DNA from 4 places in the Allorhizobium sp. Av2 genome. Region 4 is predicted to be linked to each of the others. Evidence: predicted binding sites of a transcription regulator. Region 4 holds the regulator's gene; each other region holds the start of a gene.
What was found. The regulator PhoB, encoded in region 4, activates phosphate uptake and scavenging genes when phosphate is short. The targets are predictions, from matches to a motif close to TGTCATNNANCTGTCAT.
Positions count from the first base shown of each region.

Region 1 (4,513 bases), 1.1 Mb from region 4:
AAGGATAGTGCGCCGATCACGGTCGTATTGGTGCGCACGATGGTTCTTGCAGCTTCAGGGTTGATACCCGACCGTCCAACCAGCGCCACGTAGTCGTCGACATAATCACGGTAGCGCGGATCGTCTTCCGGATTGACGATGGCAAAATCGGTGCCGGGCCGGATGCGCAGGCCAAAGCGTTTCAGGCGCGTTTCGATGATCTGTGGACGACCGATCAGGATCGGTTCGCCGATCCCGTCTTCTAGCAGCACCTGGGCGGCGCGCAACACCCGTTCATCCTCGCCTTCGGCAAAGATCACCCGCTTTTTCACAGCCGCTTTTGCATTGGCAAAGATCGGCTTCATGATGAAGCCGGAGCGGAACACGAAACGGCTCAGTGTATCGAGATAGCTGTCATAATCGGCAATCGGCCTGCGGGCGACGCCACTCTCTTCGGCGGCTTTTGCCACGGCGGGGGCAATGCGGAGGATGAGGCGTGGGTCGAAGGGCGAGGGGATCAGATATTCAGGTCCGAACGTCGGCGAGTCGCCGGTATAGGCCCTGGCTGCCACCTCTGAGACTTCTTCGCGCGCCAGTGCGGCGATGGCCTTGACGGCGGCCATCTTCATCTCTTCGTTGATCGTCGTCGCGCCACAATCCAGCGCACCCCGGAAGATATAAGGGAAGCAGAGAACGTTATTGACCTGATTTGGATAGTCCGACCGGCCGGTGCAGATCATCGCGTCGGGACGGGCGGTGCGCGCCAGTTCCGGCATGATTTCCGGCTTTGGATTGGCCAGAGCCATGATCAGCGGGCTTGGTGCCATCTGTTCGAGCAGTTCCGGCTTCAGGACGCCCGCAGCGGACAGGCCGAGGAACACATCGGCGCCGCCGATGCTTTCGGCCAGCACCCGCTTGTCGCTTTCCTGGGCATAGACCTCTTTCCAGGGGTCCATCAGCTCGTTGCGGCCCTTGTAGACCAGGCCCTCAATGTCATGAACCCAAATATTTTCGCGTTTCGCGCCAAGTGCAACCAGAAGGTTGAGGCAGGCAAGAGCCGCAGCACCTGCGCCTGACGCGACGATCTTGACGTCGCCAATGGTTTTACCGGCAAGTTCCAGGCCGTTCAGAATGGCGGCGGCGACGATAATCGCGGTACCGTGCTGGTCATCGTGAAACACCGGAATATTCATCCGGTCACGCAATTGCTGCTCAATCTCGAAGCATTCCGGCGCCTTGATATCTTCAAGGTTAATACCGCCGAAGGTCGGCTCCAGCGATGCGACGGTCGAGACCATGGCATCGACGGTCATGGCGTCGACCTCGATGTCGAAAACGTCGATGCCGGCGAATTTCTTGAACAGGACGGCTTTGCCTTCCATGACCGGCTTGGAGGCCAGCGGGCCGATATTGCCGAGGCCGAGGACGGCGGTGCCGTTGGAAATCACCGCGACCAGATTGGCGCGGGCCGTATAATCATCGGCGGCCTGTGGATTGTCACGAATGGCAAGGCAGGGAGCGGCAACGCCGGGGGAGTAGGCCAGTGCCAGATCGCGCTGGTTGCCCAGCGGCTTGGTTGCCTGGATCTCCAGTTTGCCGGGACGGGGATGCAAATGGTAGAACAGAGCCTGTTCGTCCAGATCGCCAGAGGCGGGCGAATTCGTCTTGGTTTTGTCGTCGGTCATGCTTCTTGCCGCTTCATCGTTCATCTCTTCCCATCTCTTACAACAAATCGTTCCACGGACCAGAACATATTTCTGGGGGGCATGGCAATTGCAGCCCATCGGTGTACCGCCCGTGTCATCATCCTGAAACACGAGTCTGATTTTGAGAGCATGCCAAAGCTGATCGTAAAGGACCATTCCCGTGAGCGACGAAACCGAAACGCGACATGTGAGAACCCTCTTCATTTCGGATGTGCATCTCGGCTCTAAGGCCGCAAAAACTGATTTTTTGCTGGATTTCCTGCGTGTTTACGATGCCGACACCATCGTTCTGGTTGGCGATATCGTCGATGGCTGGCGGTTGAAACGCAGCTGGTATTGGCCTCAGGGCTGTAATGATGTGGTGCAGAAATTGCTGCGCAAGGCGCGCAAGGGGACAAGAATTGTCTATATCCCCGGAAATCACGACGAATTCCTCCGGGGTTTTCCCGGAACCCATTTCGGCGGAATCGAAGTGCTGGATCAGATGATTCACGAGACGGCGGATAACAAGCGCTATCTGGTTCTGCACGGCGATCAGTTCGATGTGGTGGTGCGCAATGCGCGCCTGCTCGCCTATATGGGTGACTGGGCTTACGATATGGCGATTGCCATCAACGTGGTTCTGGCGGCCGTCCGCCGCCGGATGGGCATGCCCTATTGGTCATTTTCTGCCTGGGCCAAGCTACAGGTCAAGCATGCCGTCAATTTTATTGGCGAATTCCAGAAAGTCGTTGCCGACGAAGCGCGCCGCAACGACGTGCATGGTGTGATCTGTGGCCATATCCACCATGCTGTCATGGAGGATGTTGGCGGTATCCATTACATCAATACCGGCGATTGGGTGGAAAGCTGTACCGCGGTGGCCGAACATTACGATGGACATTTCGAGCTGATCGAATGGGGCACGCGCTATAACGCCGTTGCGCAACCGCGCCTGCTGGGTCCGCCGGAGCCGATTCGCATCTTTCCGGTGGAAAACCCCGCTGGAACAGAAACGCAGGCGGCGCGCTGCAACGCATAAAATGGTTATAGGTGACAAAAGCCTGTGGACCGAAGTGTTGCCCATGGGTTGATCGACACTTTTCCCGCAAAGATCAGTGGAATTGTCGCGCGGGAACGATATATAGTCGCCAGCATCAAGCCGATGGCGGCTTGCCCACTCTCTGAGTGACGGCTTTGAAAGTGTATTCGTTTTGAGTTCCGGTCAGATGGACAATGCCACGGTCGATGCCGAACAGCTGGAAGGGGAGGCCGGGCAGAGGCTTCGCCTGAGCGGTCCGTGGCGCAATACCACGGTCGATACCGTGATTCCAAAACTGCTGGAAATGCGCGAAACGCTGAACGGCAATGTCGAGATCGACATCACCGGCATTTCAAGTCTTGATACATCTGGCGCATGGATCATCCGCCGCATCGAGCTGGCCGCCTCCAAGCAGGGCGATGTGCAGATTGTCGGTGGCAGCGACGCGATGCGGGAGCTGATTTCCGCGCTGCCGGAACAGCCGCCTTTGCCAGAAAAGGTCGTGGATCACCGTCCCTTCTTCCAGCGGGTGCTGGAGCCGGTTGGCAAGATGAGCGTCAGCCTGTTTGAAGACGTCTTGGCCATGAGCTATGTGCTCGGCTCGGCGGTGCGTGGCACGCAGTCCAAGGAACGGCGCGGCGGGCGCGCATCCATTGCTTCCATCGTCAATCAGTTGGACCACATGGGTCTGCGGGCGGTGCCGATCATCCTGCTGATGTCCTTCCTGATCGGGGCAATCATTGCCCAGCAGGGTGCCTTCCAGCTTCGCTATTTCGGCGCCGAAGTCTTTGTGGTCGACCTGGTCGGCATTCTACAATTGCGCGAGATCGGTGTGCTCTTGACCGCCATCATGATCGCTGGCCGTTCGGGCAGCGCCATCACCGCTGAAATCGGCTCGATGAAGATGCGCGAGGAAGTGGATGCGTTGAAGGTTATCGGCCTCAATCCGATCGGCGTTCTCGTGCTCCCGCGTATCGTCGCGCTGGTCATTGCGCTGCCGCTTCTGACGGTTATCGCCAATTTTGCGGCGCTTTACGGTGCCGCGGTCGTTTCCTTTGCCTATTCCGGCATTACCTTTCAGGTCTTTGTTACCCGTCTGCATGACGCCGTGGATTACGCCACCTTCGCTGCGGGCCTGATCAAGGCGCCGTTCATGGCCGTGGTGATCGGCATCGTCGCGGCGGTGGAAGGTATGAAGGTTGGTGGCAGTGCCGAGTCGCTCGGCCAGCACGTCACAGCCTCGGTGGTGAAGTCGATCTTCGTCGTCATCCTCATGGATGGGCTGTTTGCCGTCTTCTACGCAGCGATCAATTTTTAAGGGGCCGCCGTGGAACAGCAAGACCTGACTAATCAAGACAGAGACAATCACCCGACACAAGAGGTGCCGCCGCTCAAGGAAGGGCGGGAAGCGGTGCTGTCCGTGCGTGGTCTGACGGTCGGTTTCGGTGACAAGCTGGTGCTGGACAATCTCGATCTCGATGTCTATCGCGGCGAAATTCTCGGTTTTGTCGGTGCTTCGGGTGCAGGCAAATCAGTGCTGATGCGCACGGTTCTCCGGCTTTTGCCGCGTCAGGCCGGCCAGATCCACATTCTGGGCGCAGACTACGATTCGGTCAGCGCTGCCGAACGTTCCAATCTCGATACACGCCTCGGTGTGCTGTTCCAGCATGGTGCCTTGTTTTCCGCGCTGACGGTCAAGGAAAACATCCAATTGCCGATGCGGGAATATCTGAAGCTTCCACAAGTGCTGATGGATGAACTGGCTTATCTGAAAATCCAGATGGTTGGCCTTTCTGCGGATGCCGGT
Region 1 is NZ_CP192696.1:1,211,356-1,215,868, forward strand. It holds gene FS819_RS05820 (NADP-dependent malic enzyme) at 1-1,664, opposite strand, end outside; gene FS819_RS05825 (UDP-2,3-diacylglucosamine diphosphatase) at 1,846-2,706, shown strand; gene FS819_RS05830 (ABC transporter permease) at 2,894-4,024, shown strand; gene FS819_RS05835 (ABC transporter ATP-binding protein) at 4,088-4,513, shown strand, end outside.
Region 1: the regulator PhoB is predicted to act here: its motif matches at 1,778-1,794, upstream of FS819_RS05825 (UDP-2,3-diacylglucosamine diphosphatase).

Region 2 (4,513 bases), 1.8 Mb from region 4:
CCAAGAATGGCCGAGGCCAGCGACAGGCCAAGGGCGATACGGTTGACGAGATAGCGGCGGGAAACAATCGACATCGGCTGGCCTCAAAAACTTTCGCTGCGCCCGATGAGCCACTTGGCAAGCGCCAGCACTGCAAAGGTAATGAAGAACAGGATGAGACCGAGCGCCACCAGACTGGACGTATAGAGATCCGACGTCGCCTCAGAAAACTCATTGGCAATCGAAGCCGAAATCGTCGTGGCGGGCGACAGCAGCGAGGTGGCGATCCGGTGTGAATTGCCGATCACAAAGGTCACCGCCATGGTTTCGCCCAGCGCCCGGCCAAGGCCCAGCATGACGCCACCGATCAAGCCGCGCCGCGTATAGGGAATGATGATGTGGAAGACGACTTCCCAGGTGGTCATGCCCATGCCATAGGCCGATTCCCTGAGCAGCACCGGCACTGTGCCGAACACGTCGCGGGTGACAGAGGCGATGAATGGAATGACCATAATCGCCAGCACGATCCCCGCCGTCAGAAGACCGATGCCATAAGGTGCGCCGCTGAACAGCAGACCGAGAACAGGCAGATGGCCGAATGTGGCAATCAGAGCTGGCTGCACCACGGATTGCATGATCGGCGCCAGCACAAAGAAGCCCCAGAGCCCGTAAATAATGCTGGGAATGCCAGCCAGAAGCTCAATGGCCGTGCCGATGGGCCGTTGCAGCAGCGGCGGACACATTTCAGTGAGAAAAATAGCGATGCCGAAGCTGACGGGAACGCCGATCACCAGGCCGATAACCGAGGTAATCAACGTGCCGTAAATCGGTGCGGCGGCCCCGTAAATGTCCTTGGCCGGGCTCCAGCGTTCGTTCCACAGGAAGGATAGGCCGAATTCGCGCCAGGTCGGCAAGGATTCGATCAGCAGCGACAGGAATACCCCGAGCAATGCGACCATAACCAGCATGGCGCAAAGCCAGGTGGCGCGGATGAACACTGCATCGGCAAAGCGCACCCGCTTGGCGGCAGCTGTTCTTAGCTCGTCCTCGCTCATGGTCGGTTGATGGGTGGCAGTCATGCAGAAACTTTCTCGCAGGAGCTTTTTGGCAGGCCAAGACGCAAATAGCGGGCGGTGGAACCATCCGCTCAGACTGCTGACAAAGTCCGCATTTATCCTCGACGTCATGCTCGGCCTTGTGCCGAGCATCTAAGCACGTTAATTTAATCAACAACGTCAATTGCTTATTCAGCGACGGCAGACCCTCGGGACAGGCCCGAGGGTGACGAAATGCCGAGATCGAAATTTGGCAATAAACTGAGCGGGCGGTGGAACCGTCCGCTGTCTTCTATCGAAATTTCGGAATGCCCGACCTTAGATGGCCCCAATTACATCGCCTTGAAGACCGGCTTGCCGTCCTTCTGGATGCTATCCCAGGAGTTTTCGATCAGCTTCACAACCGGCTTGGGAATAGCGACATATTCCAGCGCCTTGGCTTCACCGGTGCCATCCTTGTAGGCCCAGGCGAAGAACTTCAGCGCGGCTTCGGTGGCGTCCTTGTCGACAGGGTCCTTATGGATCAGCACCCAGGTGGAAGCAGCAATCGGCCAGCTCTTTTCGCCGGGCTGATTGGTGATGACGACATTGAAATTCTTGGCACCGGCCCAATCGGCATTGGCAGCGGCAGCAGCAAAGCTGTCCAGCGAAGGCTCGACCACCTTGCCGGCGTCATTCTTCATCTTGGCATAGCCAAGCTTGTTCTGGATCACATAGGCATATTCGTTATAGCCGATAGCGCCAGCCGTCTGCTTGACCGTGTTGGCAACGCCTTCAGACCCCTTGGCACCGATACCGACCGGCCATTCGACAGCAGTGTCGGAGCCGATCTTGCTCTTCCACTCGGCGGAAACCTTGCTGAGGTAATCGGTGAAGTTGAAGGTCGTGCCGGAACCGTCGGCGCGATGCACGACAACGATGGCTTGCTCAGGCAGCTTGACGCCCTTGTTGAGGGCTACAATCGCCGGGTCGTTCCACTTGGTGATCGTACCCATGTAAATGGCTTCGAGCGCCTTGCCATCCAGCACCAGTTCGCCCGGCTTGACGCCTTCGATATTGTACATCGGCACGATGCCGCCCATCACCATCGGAAACTGGGTCAGGCCGTTCTTGGTGAGTTCTTCGTCGCTCAGCGGCTTGTCGGTAGCGCCGAAGGTGACGGTCTTGGCTTCGACCTGCTTGATGCCGCCGCCGGAACCGATGGACTGATAGTTCAAGCTGATGCCGGTCTTGGCTTTGTAGGCTTCACCCCATTTGGAAAACACAGGATAGATGAAGCTGGAACCGGCACCGGAAATATCGGCGGCAAAAGCCGCACCGGTAAAGGCGACCGAAAAGGCGGCAAGCGCCGCACCCGTGGCGATCTTTTTCATGAAAGTCATCGGAATAATCCCCGTGTTCGTCGAGCAATCTCTCAAAGCCCCAGCGGCTTTTCGAGCGACACTGGAATTGGCGTAAGTCGCTTCCATGAAGCTTTCGTGACAAAATTCCGACCAGCGAGCGGCATCACGCGGCTGTGATTTTCAGGCAAGCTGGCGTGATTTTCCTTCCATTTGCAATCAGGTTTCTGACCGTCTTTTAAGGGAGGTTTTTTCCTCTCTTCACTGACCCACCGCTGAATCTGGAATGAAACAAGAACGTTTTCACTGGCCTTTCGAGGTAGAATCACTACATTGAAGGACATGAGCAACGGTTTTGACGATATTCCCTTCTTCGACGAAGAGCCTGCACCCCGCACCTCCCCAGCGGGAGGAAAGGCCACGGCTACGCCGGAAAAGGAAACCACGACGCCTGCGGGCGGCGGATTGGGCATTGCAGCGCGGGCCATGGCCGCGCGCGACCAGAACCGCAACCCGGATTATCTCTCCGGCCTCAACCCGGAACAGCGCGAAGCGGTCGAAACCCTGGATGGTCCCGTTCTGGTGCTGGCCGGTGCAGGCACCGGCAAGACGCGGGTGTTGACCACCCGTATCGCACATATTCTGGCCACCGGCCGCGCTTTCCCCAGCCAGATCCTCTCCGTGACCTTCACCAACAAGGCAGCCCGCGAGATGAAGGAACGCGTCGGCGTCCTGGTTGGCGGCGCTGTCGAGGGCATGCCGTGGCTCGGCACATTCCACTCCATCGGCGTCAAGCTTTTGCGCCGCCATGCCGAGCTGGTCGGCCTGACCTCGGATTTCACCATTCTCGATACCGATGACGTGGTGCGGCTGATCAAGCAGATCATCCAGGCCGAAGGGCTGGACGACAAGCGCTGGCCCGCCAAAATGTTTGCCGGAATGATCGACGGCTGGAAAAACAAGGGCCTCGACCCGGCGCAGATCCCCGAAGGCGACGCCCGCGCCTTTGGCAATGGCAAGGGCCGCGAGCTTTACGCCGCCTACCAGGCCCGGCTGAAAAGCCTGAATGCCTGCGATTTCGGCGATCTTCTGCTGCACCCGATCCGCATGTTCCGCGCCAATCCGGATGTGCTGAAGGACTATCACCAGCGCTTCCGCTATATTCTTGTCGATGAGTATCAGGACACCAACACGGCGCAATATATGTGGCTGCGGCTGTTGGCCCAGCGGCCAAGCAGCAGAAGCGCTGACGGCAAGGTCACAAACGGCACAGTAAACATCTGCTGCGTTGGTGATGATGACCAGTCGATCTATGGCTGGCGTGGGGCCGAAGTGGACAACATCCTGCGCTTCGAGAAGGATTTTCCGGGCGCGAAAGTCATCAAGCTGGAGCGCAATTACCGCTCGACAGAGCATATTCTTGGCGCTGCCGGGTTCCTGATTGCCCATAACGAGGGGCGTCTGGGCAAGACGCTGTTTACCGACCGGGTCGATCCGAACGACGAAAAAGTCGTGGTGCATGCCGCCTGGGATTCGGAGGAGGAAGCCCGTGCAGTTGGCGAGGAAATCGAGCAGTTGCAACGCAACCAGCATAAGCTCAACGACATGGCCATTCTGGTGCGCGCCTCCTTCCAGATGCGCGAGTTTGAAGACCGGTTCGTAACGCTTGGGCTGAATTACCGGGTTATTGGCGGTCCGCGCTTTTACGAGCGGTTGGAAATCCGCGATGCCATGGCCTATTTCCGCATGGTCTGCCAGCCCGCCGACGACCTGGCCTTCGAGCGGATCGTCAATACGCCGAAGCGCGGGTTAGGCGATACCACGGTGCGCACCCTGCATGACTATGCCCGCAAACGGGATATTCCGATGCTGGCGGCGGCCTCCGACATTATCGAGACCGATGAATTGAAGCCGAAGGCGCGCAAGGCGCTGTTTGACGTGGTGACGGATTTCCGCCGCTGGCAGGATCTGCTGGAAAACACGCCGCATACCGAGCTTGCTGAGCAGATCCTCGATGAGAGCGGCTATACCGCCATGTGGCAGAACGACAAATCGGCGGAAGCGCCGGGGCGGCTGGAAAACCTGAAGGAACTGATCCGCTCGATGGAAGCCTTCGAGAGCATGCGCAGCTTCATGGAG
Region 2 is NZ_CP192696.1:1,930,154-1,934,666, forward strand. It holds gene pstA (phosphate ABC transporter permease PstA) at 1-74, opposite strand, end outside; gene pstC (phosphate ABC transporter permease subunit PstC) at 84-1,058, opposite strand; gene pstS (phosphate ABC transporter substrate-binding protein PstS) at 1,367-2,416, opposite strand; gene FS819_RS09325 (ATP-dependent helicase) at 2,717-4,513, shown strand, end outside.
Region 2: the regulator PhoB is predicted to act here: its motif matches at 2,502-2,518, upstream of pstS (phosphate ABC transporter substrate-binding protein PstS).

Region 3 (4,513 bases), 1.5 Mb from region 4:
CTTGATTTTATGATCATGCTTGCCGACAAACGACATTGGTCTTGGTCAGGACGCGGGAGCGTCCCTGCGCCATGATATGTGTTGGCAGGCAGAGGGCAGTTGCAATGGCATCCTTTCTTTCGAAGATTTTTTCGGCGTTTTCTGGTTCGTCATCATCAGATGAAACGAAGCAATCCGTTTCAGCCGAGCCGCAATTGCATGGCGATTGCCGGATCTATGCCGAGCCGATCAAGGAAGGCAGCCAGTTGCGTTTGGCCGGGCGGATCGAAAAGGACGTCAATGGCCAAACGCTGACCCGCAGCTTCATTCGCGCCGACATGTTTACATCCAAGGAAGACGCGCTGGATTGCACCTTCCGCAAGGCCCGCCAGATTATCGACCAGAACGGACCTTCGCTGTTTGCCGATGGCGCCAAGGATCGCAGCGCCTGATATGTATCGAGTCACCGATAGATCATTCATAAAAAACGCCCGGATTTGATCCGGGCGTTTTGCGTTTCAGCTGGATTGTGGCTTTACAGAATCAGCCGGTAATTGGTAAAACCGTCCGCGCCGTCACCGGCATCCTCGATTTTCGCGCCCTTGACCTCGGCTGCAAACGCCCGGCCCTTCGGGCCTGTCTGGAAGCTCGCCGTTGTGTCGGGGATTGCGGCAAAACGCCAATTGCCATCGGCGGATGGGTTGATGGTGCCTTGCGCGACGATATAGCGGACGATGACATCGCGATTGGTATCCGGGCCGACGAAAATCACCTTGTCGGAGGCGATATCAGGGAATTTTCCGCCGCCACCGGCGCGGTAATTGTTGGTGACGACCACAAATTGCTGGGCGGGATCGATCGGCTTGCCGTTAAAGCTCAGGTTCTTGATCCGGTTTGCCTCCGGATTGACCGGCTTGCCATCCTTGTCATATTTCGCTGGTTGCGACAGGTCGATCTCATAGGTGACGCCGTCAATCACATCGTAATTGTAGGATGGGAAGTCGAGATTGAGCAGTGCTGCGTCTTTTGAGCCGGGCTTGATCTGGTTGAACATGCCAGCCGACATTTCCAGCCAGTTCTTGACTTGCGCGCCTGTTATCAGCACCGCCTGCACGGTATTCGGATAGAGGTAGAGATCCGAGACATTCTTGATGGCGATATCGCCTGCGGGAACATCGGTATAGTAATCGGCGCCACCGCGGCCCCCAGCTTTGAACGGCGCTGCGGCTGACAGTACCGGATAATCCTTGTACTTCGTCTCCTTCAGCATGTCCTTGATATACCAGGTCTGGGCATTGGACACGATCTGCACCGAGGGGTCGTCGGCCACTAGGGCAAAATAGGAGTAAAGCGGTGCGGAGGTCTTGCCAACAGGGGTGCGCACGTAAGCGAGCGTCGCCTCATGCTCCGACTTGATGGCGGCGGCCACTTCCGGCTTGTCCTTGACATCGGCGATAATCTTCTTGGCATCGTCGCGGTGGTAGATTGGCCGGGCTTCGGCGGTAAAATCAACGATTTTCCAGCTCTTGCCGTCCTTTTCCAAGAGAAGGTCGATCAGACCCATGTGCGAGCCCCAGAAACCGGCCATCACTGCGGGCTTGCCCATCAATGTCCCCTTGACGGGGTCAGCGCCCTTGATGCCGTCCCAGGTTTTCGGCCCGGGGAAGACCAGATGTTGATGGCCGGTGAAGATCGCATCAATGCCTTCAACGCCTGCCAGATAGAGTGAGGCATTTTCCATTTTGTCAGTCTGGCCGCTGCCATCGATGCCGGAATGGGAGAGCGCGATGATAATGTCTGCGCCTTGCTCCTTCATCACAGGTACCCAGGCGCGGGCGGCCTCGACGATGTCGCGGGTCTGGGCCTTGCCTTCCAGGTTCTTGGCATCCCACAGCATGATCTGCGGCGGCACGAAGCCGATAAAGCCGACCTTGATGACGCTTTCTGCGCCAGCGCCATCCTTAATGGTCTTTTCGATGATGGTGAAGGGCTTGAAGAACAGCGCGTCGTTTTTCGGATCGGCGGCCAGCTGACCCTTGGTCAGGTTGGCGCAGACGATGGGATATTTCGCTGCCGCCAGCGTGTTGAACATGAAGTCGAGACCGTAATTGAATTCATGATTGCCAAGCGTGCCGCAATCATAACCCAGCGTGTTCATCGCCTTCATCACCGGATGCTGGTCGCCAGCCTTGATGCCCTTTTTGTAGGCCATGTAGTCGCCCATTGGGCTGCCTTGCAGCAGGTCGCCATTGTCGATCAGCATGGAGTTTCCGGCTTCGGCGCGGATGGCGTCAATCAAGCTTGCCGTGCGCGTCAGGCCCATCGTGTCATTGGGCTTGTCGGCATAATAGTCGTAGGGCATCAGGTTGACATGGATATCGGTGGTTTCCATCAGCCGCAGATGCGCCTGGTTTGCAGCCGCATTGGCAGCGAATGGATGCAGCACGACCAAGGCACCGGCGGCGGCGAAACCACCCAGCAGCGAGCGGCGCGTAATAGGGTGCAGGTCGGTGGGGCGCAAGTGAGCGAGTGGCGACATGGGAAGGCTCCTGGCAAATGTCATCGTCGATGCGTAAGCATCGCAAACCAGTTGCCTTCATATCATGACAGGTTGATGATGCTAAACTGAAATACCAAGCGCGCCAGAAATTGACGGATGACATTTTCTGATTCGATCCATCGGGAAGGGGGGGCGGTTTAGTCTACCGCTTCAGGACAGGGCGCACGTCCTGATGGAAGTTGCGAAAGTAAGCGGCGACCTTGGCAATGGAATTGCTGTTCTGGCGAAACTGAATGCCCAGCCGCCCGCCGCGATTCCAGCGGACCATGCCCTCCAGCAGACCGATTTCTTCATTTTCGATCATCACAGTGCTGCCTGCCGCTGCGTGGAAGGCTGTATAGAGTTCAAGTGCCAAGCCTGAGCGGGAAATATCGATGATCCGGCAATCGGCAACCTGGCGCATATAGCGCACGGCACTGTCCATACGGCAGCGGCTTCGGGGTGCAGTGCGAATATCCATTTTCAGGTTGTTTTGCATTGTGAAAGTCTTTTTTCTCGGTTGATTTCCGATTTTAGAGGCGACCGTTGTAAATACGGTAAAAGATCTCGTTAAAATTTCAGCTTACCCCGAGCCGACCGAGGCCGCCCTCCACGTCATACGAACGGCTAGTGAAAATTGCAGCTCGCATTCCAATTTTCTGGCGAGGATGTGGTTCACATCTTCGGACCTTCCTACTGGTCGGACGTGAGCAAAAAATTCTCGCTCCAGAGCGGTTGGCGGCGGTGGTAATCATATACGCTCAAACACACCGTGTTTTCGTCTGGCTGCGAAAGTCGCAATTGCGACGAGGCACCTTGCTCGCCACCGGTCTTGCTCTGCCACAGCGGCTGATTGTTGCGGTTATAGAAAACCAGATTTCCATCGTCGCGCATCTGTAATCGGCCGGGCAGGGCGGTTTTTTCATTTTCGTTCAGCATTGACCCCAGCATCGACCAAAGCGTCTTGCCTGAACTATCGCGCAGTTGCGGGCCGTGTACCGGGTCGTTCACCAGGCTGGCGCTGCCATTGAGCGTGGACAGCAATTGGCCGGGAAGCAGAACAGCGTTGCTGCGGCTGTCCAGCCGGGAAATATCGGCCATCTCGCCAACCAGCGGGATCTGCATCAGATATTTGACATCGTCCAGTGACCAACCATTTGCGCCGCGGGCAGCCAGAAGCACGGTCAGCTTGGCGAGGGAGGCCATGACGGTCATATCCACCGGGTTCAACGCGCCGATGGCGGGCAACCAGGCCCCTGCGGCATAGGTATTATAATCCACAGCACCCTGCAGAACCTGGGTGTTATCGACGACAACCACGCCCGCCCGATTGGCCTCATCCAATGCCTTGTAGATGGCGCCCTGGTCCGGCTGCCGGGCATTGCCGCTTGGAAAATTGCCCGCGCCATAGGCTTGCAGCACCAGTCCGCCAATGCCCTGGGCCACGCAGGCGCGGATCATATCGGCCAGCAGCGCCTTACCTTGGGCGGCATCGTACCAGGCAGGAAAGGCCCCGAGAGTGATGACCGGGGCCTTGTTTATGCTGGAGGTGATGGCCTGCAATTGGGCCAGGGTTTCTGCCCTTGCGGCTTCATCATCCAGGCTGACAGCGGAGGATACGGGTGGCAGTGGGGCAAGGTCGGCATTGAGGCCGAGGGTGATGCCATACTGGCCGATAACCGGGAAATTCGGGCTGGAAAAGCCACGGAACTGGCTGGCATCGGCTTTCACTACGCGTGAGCCGCGCATCAACTGGCTATCGAAAAACACACTGACACCGGCAAGACCCGTCTGGGCAGCCGCGACCGCACCACAGACATTCTGAAAGGCGTCACTATTGAACGTCATGCCGGAAATCACCCCCGGCGTCGGGGAGTGAAACAGCGGCACCTGCGAGCCGGTGAGGATAACCGGCTTGTTGAGTTGCGCCAGCACGGTGCCATCGGCACTGAAACGCGCCAGCAACATGGCCAGTGCCGTGCCGCTGTAATCCAT
Region 3 is NZ_CP192696.1:1,640,375-1,644,887, reverse strand. It holds gene FS819_RS07910 (HlyU family transcriptional regulator) at 105-431, shown strand; gene FS819_RS07905 (bifunctional 2',3'-cyclic-nucleotide 2'-phosphodiesterase/3'-nucleotidase) at 515-2,518, opposite strand; gene FS819_RS07900 (PilZ domain-containing protein) at 2,682-3,017, opposite strand; gene FS819_RS07895 (asparaginase domain-containing protein) at 3,212-4,513, opposite strand, start outside.
Region 3: the regulator PhoB is predicted to act here: its motif matches at 2,583-2,599, upstream of FS819_RS07905 (bifunctional 2',3'-cyclic-nucleotide 2'-phosphodiesterase/3'-nucleotidase).

Region 4 (4,513 bases):
GGCGGTCAGCAGCAACGTCTGTGCATTGCCCGCGCCATTGCCGTCAGCCCCGAAGTCATCCTGATGGACGAGCCCTGCTCGGCCCTGGACCCGATTGCAACGGCCAAGGTGGAAGAGCTGATCCACGAATTGCGGGCCAATTTCACCATCGTCATCGTCACGCATTCGATGCAGCAGGCCGCCCGCGTGTCCCAACGCACGGCGATGTTCCATCTCGGCCAGCTGGTCGAGGAAAACGATACCGACAAGATGTTCACCAACCCGGACGACCAGCGGACCCAGGACTATATCATGGGCCGGTTCGGCTGATCCGACGGTTGATTGAAAATGCATCTTTTTAAAGGATCAGAACATGACAGCGCATATCTACACCGCCTTTGACGAGGAACTGAAATATCTGATGCGCCGCATTTCGGAAATGGGTGGTCTGGCCGAGCAAATGGTGGGTGAATCCGTTCGCGCCCTGGTCAATTCCGATGCCGCCCTCGCCCAGAAGGTGATCTCCGACGACGTGATCATGGACAATGCCGAGCGTGAAGTGGGTGACAAGGCAATTGTCACCATTGCAAAACGTCAGCCCATGGCCGCCGATCTGCGCGAAATCATCGGTGCGCTCAGGATCGCTTCGGATCTGGAGCGTGTCGGCGATCTCGGCAAAAACAATGCCAAGCGGGTGATGGCGGTGCAGGGCACTGGCGTGCCGCGCAAGCTGGCCCGTGGCATTGAGCATCTTTCGGAACTGGCGATGACCCAGCTCAAGGAAGTCTTGGATGTCTATACCACCCGCTCGGCGGAAAAGGCCAAGTCGATCCGCGACCGCGATGAGGAGATCGATGCGATCTACACCTCGCTGTTTCGCGAATTGCTGACCTATATGATGGAAGATCCGCGCAACATCACCACCTGCACGCACCTGCTGTTCTGCGCCAAGAATATCGAGCGTATCGGCGACCATGCCACCAATATCGCCGAGACCATCTATTACATGGCCACTGGCGCACAGCCCGAAGGCGAGCGCCCGAAGGACGATACGACGACCGCTTTCGGGGTCGCCGATTGAGATGACAGTGCGAGGATAGTGACTCATCCTCGCGTTGACTGACATGCTGATATCTCAAGGTGTCAAGATCTTGAGATATCAGAGAAAAGCATACCAGGAGCCATGGTCTATGGCTGCCGGTATGAAACCATGACGGAGATTGGCATCGGACAGCTCAGCGTCTGACGCCAAATGGGGTGGGGGCTTCACCCGAAGGTTCGACCTGTGGCGACAGGCCAGCCTTCCAGTCACAGTAGAGCGCCATCATAAAGCGCAAACATGCTGTAAACATCGAAATTCTCGTATTGCCATGTTCTTTTTCGCCAGAGCGGACAAGGAAGGGCTTGCGGGAAGACTCTCTCATTGAAGGTATGGGATCGAATGCTGCCGAAAATTGCCGTCGTTGAAGACGAAGAAGCCCTGAGCGTCCTTTTGCGTTATAATCTGGAATCTGAAGGCTATGAGGTCGAAACCATTCTGCGGGGAGACGAAGCCGAGCTTCGCCTGCAGGAACGGGTACCGGATCTGCTGATCCTCGATTGGATGTTGCCGGGTGTTTCCGGCATTGAGCTATGTCGCCGCCTGCGGATGCGGCCCGATACCGAGCGCCTGCCGATCATCATGCTGACGGCGCGCGGCGAAGAGAGCGAGCGGGTGCGTGGACTTGCCACCGGTGCCGACGACTATGTCGTCAAGCCTTTCTCGACGCCGGAACTGATGGCCCGTGTCAAGGCTATGCTGCGCCGCGCCAAGCCGGAAGTTCTGTCCAGCCTGCTGCGCTGCGGCGATATCGAGCTTGATCGCGAAACCCACCGTGTCCATCGCAAGAGCCGCGAAGTGCGCCTCGGCCCGACCGAATTCCGGCTGCTGGAATTCCTGATGACCTCACCCGGCCGGGTGTTTTCCCGCTCTCAACTGCTGGATGGCGTCTGGGGCCATGACATTTACGTGGACGAGCGCACGGTCGATGTCCATGTCGGACGGCTGCGCAAGGCGCTCAACTTTTCCAATATGCAGGACGTGATCCGCACGGTGCGCGGCGCCGGCTATTCGATGGAAGCATAAGATCGCTGCACGGTTTTTATGGACCGAAAACCCAGTGGAACGAAAAAAGCGAGCCGGGCGGCTCGCTTTTTTTATGACATGCGATCGGAGATCACGGGCAGAGATCAGCGGGCGTTAGCGGCAGCCCGGCGCCGCTCGTTTACCGGCTGGTAGGCGAGCTTCGCGTGATATTTGCAATAGGGCGAATTATCCTGGCTATCGCAGCCGCAGAAGTGAAACTCATCGGTCATCGGGTCGCCAACCGGCCATTTGCAGGTCCGCTCGGTGAGGTCTGTCAGCGACAGACGGCGCGAGGCTGGCAGGATGGTGGTGTTGAGAACCGGCAGGACAGCCATGTTCTCGGTGACATCCATGTCGAGATCGTCGTTCAGCGCGGTCGCCGCAGCAGTGCGCGCGGCTGGACGCGGCGCGCTCGAAGGCGTGCGTGCGGCAAAGTTCGGTGCGCGGGGCGTGGACGGTGCTGGCCGCTTGGGTGTGCGCGCTGGCGTGGCAGTAGGACCGCCTGCCTTGGCGCGGCCCGGAAGGCACAACCGATGCACCTTGCCAATCACGGCATTCCGGCTGACGCCGCCAAGCTGTGTCGCAATCTGACTTGCGCTCAGGCCTTCGGCCCATAATTTCGTGAGTCTTTCAACTCGCTCGTCCGTCCAGTTCATGCCGCAATCTCCGCCTGGTGCACGCGCTTGACGCGGAATCCATCATCCATGTCCCAGAAGGTTCCGGAACCCAACTTTCCTCGTGTTGTCGGTGACTGTTTCCGCCGCATGCAGTGTAGTAATTCGTCATTAACCTAGTGTGAGCCTGACTCCGTGACAAGAGTCGCCGAATCATCGTGAATCGAATTTCAGGCTTTTCCCCAACTTGCTATCCACCGATTTTTTATCGATGCGATCTCATCAAGAGGGTTTCCAAGAACATCTCGGTACGATCCGGTTGCAATACCTTTGCCCCTATGTTTTGTTGACAACGCTGGCGGAAGCCGGAATAGTGCAAATGCCGCCGAAAGGCGGCATTTTTGATTTTTCCACCGGTTTTTCGGTGGTTGGCATGCAACATCGTTCAGACTTCAAAAAGCCGCTCGAAAGGATTTTCCGTCATGGCTCAGACATCAACGCCGCTGTTCAACACGTTTTCACGTGCGCCGCTGCGTTTCGAGCGAGGCGAGGGCCCGTGGCTTTATACTGAAACAGGCGAGCAATATCTCGACTTTGCCGGCGGCGTCGCCGTGACGTCCTGCGGCCATTCGCATCCGCATCTCGTCGAGGCGTTGAAAAGCCAGGCGGAGAAAGTCTGGCATCTTTCGAACCTTTACGAAGTTCCCGGCCAGGAACGCCTGGCCGCAAGGCTGGTCGAGGCGACATTTGCCGACAAGGTATTCTTCACCAATTCCGGTGCTGAAGCGCTGGAATGCGCCATCAAGACGGCTCGCCGCTATCACTATAGCAAGGGCCATCCGGAAAAATTCCATATCATCACGTTCGAGGGTGCCTTTCATGGCCGCACCATCGCCACCATCGCGGCGGGCGGCCAGGAAAAATATCTTGAAGGCTTCGGCCCCAAGGCGCCCGGCTTTGACCAGGTGCCGTTCGGCGACCTCGACGCCTTGAAGGCGGCGATTACCGACAGCACGGCTGCATTGCTGATCGAACCGATCCAGGGCGAAGGCGGTATCCGCGTCGTCGGGACCGAGTTCCTGCGTGAATTGCGGGCAATCTGCGACGAAAAGGGCCTGCTGCTCATTCTCGACGAAGTGCAGTCGGGCGTTGGCCGGACGGGCAAGTTCTTTGCCCATGAATGGGCTGGCCTCACCCCCGATATCATGGCGGTGGCCAAGGGTATCGGCGGCGGCTTTCCGTTCGGTGCCTGCCTTGCCACAGACGAGGCTGCGTCCGGCATGACGGCTGGCGTGCACGGCACGACCTATGGCGGCAACCCGCTGGCCATGGCGGTCGGCAATGCCGTTCTCGATCTGGTTCTGGCCGATGACTTCCTGCAAAATGTCCGCGATGTAGCTCTGGTCTTCCGCCAGGGTCTGGCCGGTCTGAAAGACCGTTTTCCAGGCGTGATCGAAGACGTGCGCGGCGAAGGCCTGATGCTCGGCATCAAGGCTGCGGTGCCATCCTCCGAACTGCTGCATGCAATGCGCCACGAGCATATCCTGGGCGTTCCGGCTGGTGATAACGTCATCCGCCTGCTTCCGCCTCTGACGCTGACTGCCGAACAGGCCCGAGAAGGCCTCAAGCGCATCGAACAGGCCGCAGAGGCCTTGTCCGTGCAGGCCGCCCTCAAAATCGCTCAGGCATGAACGACAGGTAACACCATGGCATCCCCGAAACACTTCCTCGATCTCTCGGCCATGACGTCCGAGGACCTTCACTCTATTCTGTCCGACGCCCATCAGCGCAAGAC
Region 4 is NZ_CP192696.1:131,522-136,034, reverse strand. It holds gene pstB (phosphate ABC transporter ATP-binding protein PstB) at 1-309, shown strand, start outside; gene phoU (phosphate signaling complex protein PhoU) at 353-1,060, shown strand; gene phoB (phosphate regulon transcriptional regulator PhoB) at 1,421-2,104, shown strand; gene FS819_RS00660 (GcrA family cell cycle regulator) at 2,209-2,760, opposite strand; gene FS819_RS00655 (aspartate aminotransferase family protein) at 3,201-4,409, shown strand; gene argF (ornithine carbamoyltransferase) at 4,425-4,513, shown strand, end outside.